One region of the Bacillus sp. URHA0034 genome, then DNA from elsewhere that is predicted to be linked to it. Evidence: a T-box and tRNA genes for the amino acid it is inferred to sense, from the RefSeq annotation. Region 1 holds a T-box; the other holds one or more tRNA genes.
The links. The T-box of region 1 lies ahead of ACZ9EE_RS24240 (glycine--tRNA ligase). A T-box ahead of a tRNA ligase gene usually reads a tRNA of that ligase, here a tRNA-Gly.

Region 1 (3,596 bases):
GAACAAATTAAAGGATATCTACCTGAAGGGCCGCAATATTATCCAGCTGACCAAGTTACCGATCATCCTGAAAGGTTCATTATTACCGAGTTAATCAGGGAAAAAGCGCTTCATTTAACGAGGGAGGAAATTCCCCACTCTTTAGCGGTTGTGCTGGATAAAATGGAACGGCAGCCAAATAAGGATATTATTCATGTCATGGCTACGGTTATTGTAGAAAGAGATTCACAAAAGGGTATTATTATTGGGAAACAAGGGAGCATGCTTAAAGAAATTGGTAAACGTGCCCGAGTTGATATTGAGAATCTCCTTGGCTCGAAAGTATTTTTGGAGCTTTGGGTTAAGGTACAAAAAGATTGGCGTAATAAAATGTCCCAACTCCGTGATTATGGCTTCAATGAAGATGAATATTAACTAAACCCTAATTAAAATATTAACTCTTAAACAAGATTATGCATGGACAACATTAACAATTATTTCGTCTTATATTTTGGCAAAGGCAGGCTATGATAATTATAAGGTTTGGGATTTAACATTAGGCTAGTCTAAATAATGAAAGGTGGGGTTTTCGATGATGGATTTTACGTGGAAAGTATTCCTCCAAACAGGTAATATTGACACATATCTTCTCTTCAAAGAACTTGAGAAGGAAAACCAAGAAATACCCGGAAATCAGAATGAAGATCTAGCACAAATTGATTTTCCCGTTTCATAAGTTTGTTTTCGCACGTAGGATAGAAGGTGACAAAAAATGCTTCAGAAATATGAGGGCATTGTCATTAGAACCACAGATTATGGTGAAACAAATAAAATAGTAACGCTATATACTAGGGAGGGTGGTAAGATTGGCGTAATGGCACGAGGAGCCAAAAAGCCAAATAGCCGCCTTTCCTCTATTTCCCAGCTTTTTACACATGGATATTTTCTCCTGCAAACTGGTTCGGGCTTAGGGAGCTTGCAGCAGGGAGAAATCATCACTTCCTTGCGCTCAATTGGAGAGGATATTTTTTTAACAGCCTATGCCAGTTACATTGTTGAATTAACAGATCGATGTACTGAAGATAAAAAACCAAACCCGTTTCATTTTGAATTGCTTTATCAGACACTTAATTATCTGAATGAAGGCTCTGATCCTGATATTCTTATGAATATTTACGAGATGAAGATGTTAAATGTAATGGGACTCTACCCGGTTTTAGATAAATGTTCTGTCTGTGGCAGTACAGATGGTCATTTTTCATTTTCTATTCGGGAAGGCGGTTTTATCTGTCATCGCTGTAAGGAAAAAGATCCTTACCATTTTCCATTATTACCAGCAACTGTTAAATTATTACGGCTATTTTATTATTTTGATCTTTCCCGCTTAGGAAATATATCAGTCAAAGATGAAACCAAGGCTGAATTGAAAAAAATTATTACAGCCTATTATGATGAATATTCAGGTCTCCACCTGAAATCTAAAAAGTTTCTTAATTCGATGGATCATTTTCGCAATCTGTTATAAATGCCTTGTTGACAATGTTAGAAGTTTTCGTTACTATTTCTTTAATAAAATAATTGCTTTGACGGAAAGTAGTAATTAGCCAACTCTATAAAAGCGAACCTAGGGCGGTGTGAGCTAGGGTATAGGGCACTAATGAAGGCGTTCCTGAGCAATCGTGTTGAGAAACACAATTTAAGGAGGCTGCATTTAAAGCAGCAAATAGGGTGGAACCGCGGGTAACTCTCGTCCCTATGCTTGTCAAAAGCATAGGGACGGGAGTTTTTTTATGTCTCCCACTCTCCATTTATAAAAAGGAGCGAAAAAACAATGAATGTAACAATGGAACAAATCGTTTCACATGCGAAGCACAGAGGGTTTATCTTTCCTGGCTCAGAGATTTATGGTGGTTTAGCTAACACTTGGGATTACGGTCCATTGGGTGTTGAATTTAAAAATAATATTAAACAAGCTTGGTGGAAAAAATTTGTTCAAGAGTCTCCCTATAATGTAGGCTTAGATGCAAGTATTTTAATGAACCCAAGAACTTGGGAAGCTTCAGGTCATATTGGTAATTTTAATGATCCTATGATTGACTGTAAAAACTGTAAGGCCCGTCATCGTGCTGATAAGTTAATTGAAAATGCTCTTGAGGAAAAAGGAATGGAAATGGTTGTAGACGGGCTTCCATTCGAAAAGATGGAAGAATTAATAAAAGAACATAACATTGCTTGTCCTGACTGTGGCAGCCATGATTTTACCGGTATTCGCCAGTTCAATTTAATGTTTAAAACGTTCCAGGGTGTAACGGAAACAAGTACAAATGAAATTTTTCTTCGTCCAGAAACAGCTCAAGGTATTTTTGTGAACTTTAAAAATGTCCAGCGGACAATGCGAAAGAAATTGCCGTTTGGTATTGCGCAAATCGGTAAAAGCTTCCGGAATGAAATTACCCCTGGTAACTTTACATTCCGTACAAGAGAATTTGAACAAATGGAGCTTGAATTTTTCTGCAAACCAGGTGAGGAGCTAAACTGGTTTAATTATTGGAAGCAATTTGCTGAAAGCTGGTTATTATCTCTAGGTCTTACAAAGGAAAATATCAGACTTCGTGATCATTCTGAAGATGAGCTTTCCCATTATAGTAATGCGACAACCGATTTTGAATTTAAGTTTCCGTTTGGCTGGGGCGAATTGTGGGGCGTGGCTTCCAGAACAGATTATGATTTAAAACAGCACATGGAATTTTCTGGCGAAGATTTTCACTATTTGGATCCGGAAACAAATGAAAAGTATGTACCCTATTGTATTGAACCATCACTTGGTGCTGACAGGGTTACCCTAGCTTTCTTAATTGATGCCTATGATGAAGAACAGCTTGAAGACGGCACTTCCAGAACGGTGATGCATTTCCACCCTGCATTAGCACCATATAAAGCTGCAGTACTGCCGTTATCGAAAAAACTGTCTGAAGAGGCAAGAGAGGTATTTGCTGATTTATCAAAACACTTTACAGTTGATTATGATGAAGCAGGATCGATCGGTAAACGTTATCGCCGCCATGACGAAATAGGAACACCATTCTGCATCACTTATGATTTTGACTCAAAAGAAGACAACATGGTTACAGTGCGCGACCGGGATACAATGGAACAAACCCGTCTCCCTATCTCGGAATTAGTAAGCTTTTTACAAGAAAAGATGGTATTTTAGGGGAAAAGGTGCGGACACATCCGCACCTTTTATCTATAACCATTATTATTTAAAATAGCGACTAAGTAGTATATAATATTTCTAAATCGTATCGAATAGGATTGTATTTTTTTAGGTGGTGAGGACAATCGAACTGACTAAGCGCCAGGAGCATATATTACAAATTGTAAAAGAAAATGGCCCAATCACAGGTGAACAAATTGCGGACCAATTGAGTTTAACTCGTGCTACCTTACGGCCAGACTTGGCAATCCTAACAATGGCAGGTTTTTTAGATGCAAGGCCGAGGGTTGGCTATTTTTATACAGGCAAGTCTGGAGCACAGCTCTTGACTGAAAACCTGCAGAAAATTTATGTCTCGGATTATCAATCTATCCCAGTGGTCGTAAGTGAAAGTGTTTCG
Region 2 (3,596 bases), 2.3 Mb from region 1:
GGCTATTGCATCTACCGCAGTTCGGGTACAAATAGCAAAAATAGAGCATTGGCCTATCAGGATTTTATTGAAAAATATCAGCTGTCCTATCATCCTGAATATATTATGACTGACTGTCTTCAATTTGAAGATGGAAATAAAGTAATAGACCGGATTCAGCAATTGTCTAATCCTCCAACTGCTATGCTGCTAACAAGCGATGAGGTTGCGGCAGGTATTGTTACCAGTGCCGCAAAAAGAAAAATCTCCATCCCAGGGGATCTCGCGATTATTGGTTTTAACAATCAGCCAATCGCCCAAATGATGCGGATCACGACGATTGAAATTCCTCTTATCGAGATCGGCAAGAAACTTTTTCTTCAGGTAGTTAGCGAAAGTAAAGAGGCCTTCCATCAAGAGATACCAGCTACATTAATTGAACGTGAAACTGTTTAAGTTTTGTTAAGACTTGACCTTGAGGCTCAGGTCTTTTTTTATAATTCCCTTGACCTGAAACGCGTTTCATAAAATATGATTTAGTTGCAAGACCTGCAATTACCGTCGGCGTGATCTAATTCATTAGAGCGTAACGACGGTGTTGTATCTTACCGGGGGTGGATGGATTGACAAAACCAATTGTTTTTTTTGATATTGATGGAACGTTATTAGATGATAAAAAGGTAATTCCAGAGTCTACGAAGAAAGCGGTTCGGCAGCTTCAGGATAAAGGGATTCAGACTGTCATTGCGACTGGGCGTGTCCCTAAGATGTTTTACTGGATTCAAAAGGAACTTAACATTGATTCTTATGTTTCCATGAACGGACAATATGTGGTGTACCAAGGAAAAGAGGTCTACTCCAATCCAATTGACCCTTGTGTCCTGCAATCCATGTCTGCTATGACGTTTCACAACGGCCATGCCTTAGCATATTGCAGTCATGAGGATTATAAAGTAAATGAAAAAAACCATCCGTTTATTGAAGCTAGCTTCGACTCCTTGATGATGCCCTATCCCGAGGTAGATAAAGATTATTTTAATCAATTGTCGATCTATCAAGGTCATTTATACTGCAGCGAAAAGGATGCGACACGTTATATCGATCGCTTCGCTGATTTCAGTTTCGTAAAATGGCATGATGTTGCCTACGATATTCTCCCACGCGGCGCATCTAAAGCAGTCGGGATTCGTAAACTTCTAGAAGTATTAGGTATTGAAAAAGAAAATGCCTTTGCCTTTGGGGATGGATTAAATGACATTGAGATGTTAACAACGGTAGGAACAGGAGTAGCGATGGGGAATGCTGTGCCAGAAGCAAAAGCAGCGGCGGATGTCATTACAACTTCTTCCTCTCAACATGGGATCCTCAATGGACTTATCAAGGTGGGTCTGTTGGAAGAAAGTCTTGCTTTTTAGTACTTACGAGTTAACGAACAGTTCTGGTAACTGTTTTGAAAAATTAGATGCTCATCTCTTTTGTCTTTATGGACGGTTCATGTGGACATATTTTACATATATCTTTCTCTCTTTGTCCTCATGAACTCTTCATGCGGACATATCTAGCTTAAATCCTTCTCTCTTTGTCCTCATGAACTCTTCATGCGGACATATCTTGCTTAAATCTTCCTCTTTTTGTCCTCATGGACGCTTCATGCGGACATATCTTGCTTAAATCTTCCTCTTTTTGTCCTCATGGACGCTTCATGCGGACATATCTTGCTTAAATCTTCCTCTTTTTGTCCTCATGGACGCTTCATGCGGACATATCTTGCTTAAATCTTCCTCTTTTTGTCCTCATGGACGCTCATGCGGACATATCTAGCTTAAATCCTTCTCTCTTTGTCCTCATGAAACAGCTATTCCTTCACGCGAAAAAAACCTGATTTCCATTTGGAAATCAGGTTTTTTAGTGGGCCTAAATGGACTCGAACCATCGACCTCACGCTTATCAGGCGTGCGCTCTAACCAGCTGAGCTATAGGCCCATATTGGAGCGGGTGATGGGAATCGAACCCACTACATCAGCTTGGAAGGCTGAGGTTTTACCAGTAAACTACACCCGCAATATAAATTTTGGAGGCAACACCCGGATTTGAACCGGGGATAGAGGTTTTGCAGACCTCGGCCTTACCACTTGGCTATGCTGCCTTAAAAATGGCTGGGCTAGCTGGATTCGAACCAACGCATGTCGCAGTCAAAGTGCGATGCCTTACCGCTTGGCTATAGCCCAATAGTTTAAAAAGAAAATGGGGCGACTGATGGGAATCGAACCCACGAATGCCTGAACCACAATCAGGTGCGTTAACCACTTCGCCACAATCGCCGAAATATATATCAATAGTAGTCAAGCTACTAGTAAAAAAATGGCGGTCCGGACGGGACTCGAACCCGCGACCTCCTGCGTGACAGGCAGGCATTCTAACCAACTGAACTACCGGACCAAAATTGCGGGGGCAGGATTTGAACCTACGACCTTCGGGTTATGAGCCCGACGAGCTACCAGACTGCTCCACCCCGCGATAATAGAAATTATAAAGTTTGGAAAATGCTCCATGTTTTGTTACTGACTGTCCCCATCTCAGAATGCCTATTCAAGCAGCAGCTCGATGGGTACAACTCGCAGTTTATTCTCGAAGCAACGCTCGTTGCTCCACCCCGCGATAATAAAAGATAAAAATATAAAGTTAAGTAAATATGGAGGAGGAAGAGGGATTCGAACCCCCGCGCGGTTTGACCCGCCTGTCGGTTTTCAAGACCGATCCCTTCAGCCAGACTTGGGTATTCCTCCGTAAAAAAATATGGTAGCTGCGGAGGGGATGAACCCCCAACCTCCTGCGTGACATGCAGGCATTCTAACCAACTGAACTACCGGACCAAATTGCGGGGGCAGGATTTGAACCTACGACCTTCGGGTTATGAGCCCGACGAGCTACCAGACTGCTCCACCCCGCGATAATAGAAATTATAAAGTTTGGAAAATGCTCCATGTTTTGTTACTGACTGTCCCCATCTCAGAATGCCTATTCAAGCAGCAGCTCGATGGGTACAACTCGCAGTTTATTCCTTGAAGCAACGCTCGTTGCTCCACCCCGCGATAATAGAAATATCAAATCAAGTAAATATGGAGGAGGAAGAGGGATTCGAACCCCCGCGCGGTTTGACCCGCCTGTCGGTTTTCAAGACCGATCCCTTCAGCCAGACTTGGGTATTCCTCCGTAAAAAAATATGGTAGCGGCGGAGGGGATCGAACCCCCGACCTTACGGGTATGAACCGTACGCTCTAGCCAGCTGAGCTACACCGCCATAATTAAATTTCAACCTGCGACTGGTCGGGAAGACAGGATTCGAACCTGCGACCCCTTGGTCCCAAACCAAGTGCTCTACCAAGCTGAGCTACTTCCCGTAAAATAAGCGCGCCCGAAAGGAGTCGAACCCATAACCTTCTGATCCGTAGTCAGACGCTCTATCCAATTGAGCTACGGGCGCAAAATAAACTAAATGGTGGAGGATGACGGGATCGAACCGCCGACCCTCTGCTTGTAAGGCAGATGCTCTCCCAGCTGAGCTAATCCTCCGAATTAATGTAAGTTTTTTTCAATATTACGAAAAATCTTGGTGA

Region 2: it encodes a tRNA-Gly, which carries the amino acid that the T-box ahead of ACZ9EE_RS24240 (glycine--tRNA ligase) is inferred to sense. The anticodon was not compared.

What each region holds. Positions count from the first base shown of each region.
Region 1 covers NZ_JBWCDK010000002.1:4,625,069-4,628,664, forward strand. The annotation lists gene era (GTPase Era) at 1-414, shown strand, start outside; gene ACZ9EE_RS24230 (YqzL family protein) at 572-715, shown strand; gene recO (DNA repair protein RecO) at 752-1,504, shown strand; T-box leader at 1,554-1,737, shown strand; gene ACZ9EE_RS24240 (glycine--tRNA ligase) at 1,811-3,193, shown strand; gene ccpN (transcriptional regulator CcpN) at 3,312-3,596, shown strand, end outside.
Region 2 covers NZ_JBWCDK010000002.1:2,328,177-2,331,772, forward strand. The annotation lists gene ACZ9EE_RS13225 (LacI family DNA-binding transcriptional regulator) at 1-435, shown strand, start outside; gene ACZ9EE_RS13230 (Cof-type HAD-IIB family hydrolase) at 603-1,394, shown strand; tRNA gene ACZ9EE_RS13235 (tRNA-Ile) at 1,889-1,962, opposite strand; tRNA gene ACZ9EE_RS13240 (tRNA-Gly) at 1,967-2,040, opposite strand; tRNA gene ACZ9EE_RS13245 (tRNA-Cys) at 2,052-2,125, opposite strand; tRNA gene ACZ9EE_RS13250 (tRNA-Gln) at 2,133-2,207, opposite strand; tRNA gene ACZ9EE_RS13255 (tRNA-His) at 2,225-2,300, opposite strand; tRNA gene ACZ9EE_RS13260 (tRNA-Asp) at 2,342-2,418, opposite strand; tRNA gene ACZ9EE_RS13265 (tRNA-Met) at 2,423-2,496, opposite strand; tRNA gene ACZ9EE_RS13270 (tRNA-Ser) at 2,673-2,765, opposite strand; tRNA gene ACZ9EE_RS13275 (tRNA-Met) at 2,856-2,929, opposite strand; tRNA gene ACZ9EE_RS13280 (tRNA-Ser) at 3,100-3,192, opposite strand; tRNA gene ACZ9EE_RS13285 (tRNA-Met) at 3,204-3,280, opposite strand; tRNA gene ACZ9EE_RS13290 (tRNA-Pro) at 3,304-3,380, opposite strand; tRNA gene ACZ9EE_RS13295 (tRNA-Arg) at 3,390-3,463, opposite strand; tRNA gene ACZ9EE_RS13300 (tRNA-Val) at 3,477-3,552, opposite strand; tRNA gene ACZ9EE_RS13305 (tRNA-Glu) at 3,591-3,596, opposite strand, start outside.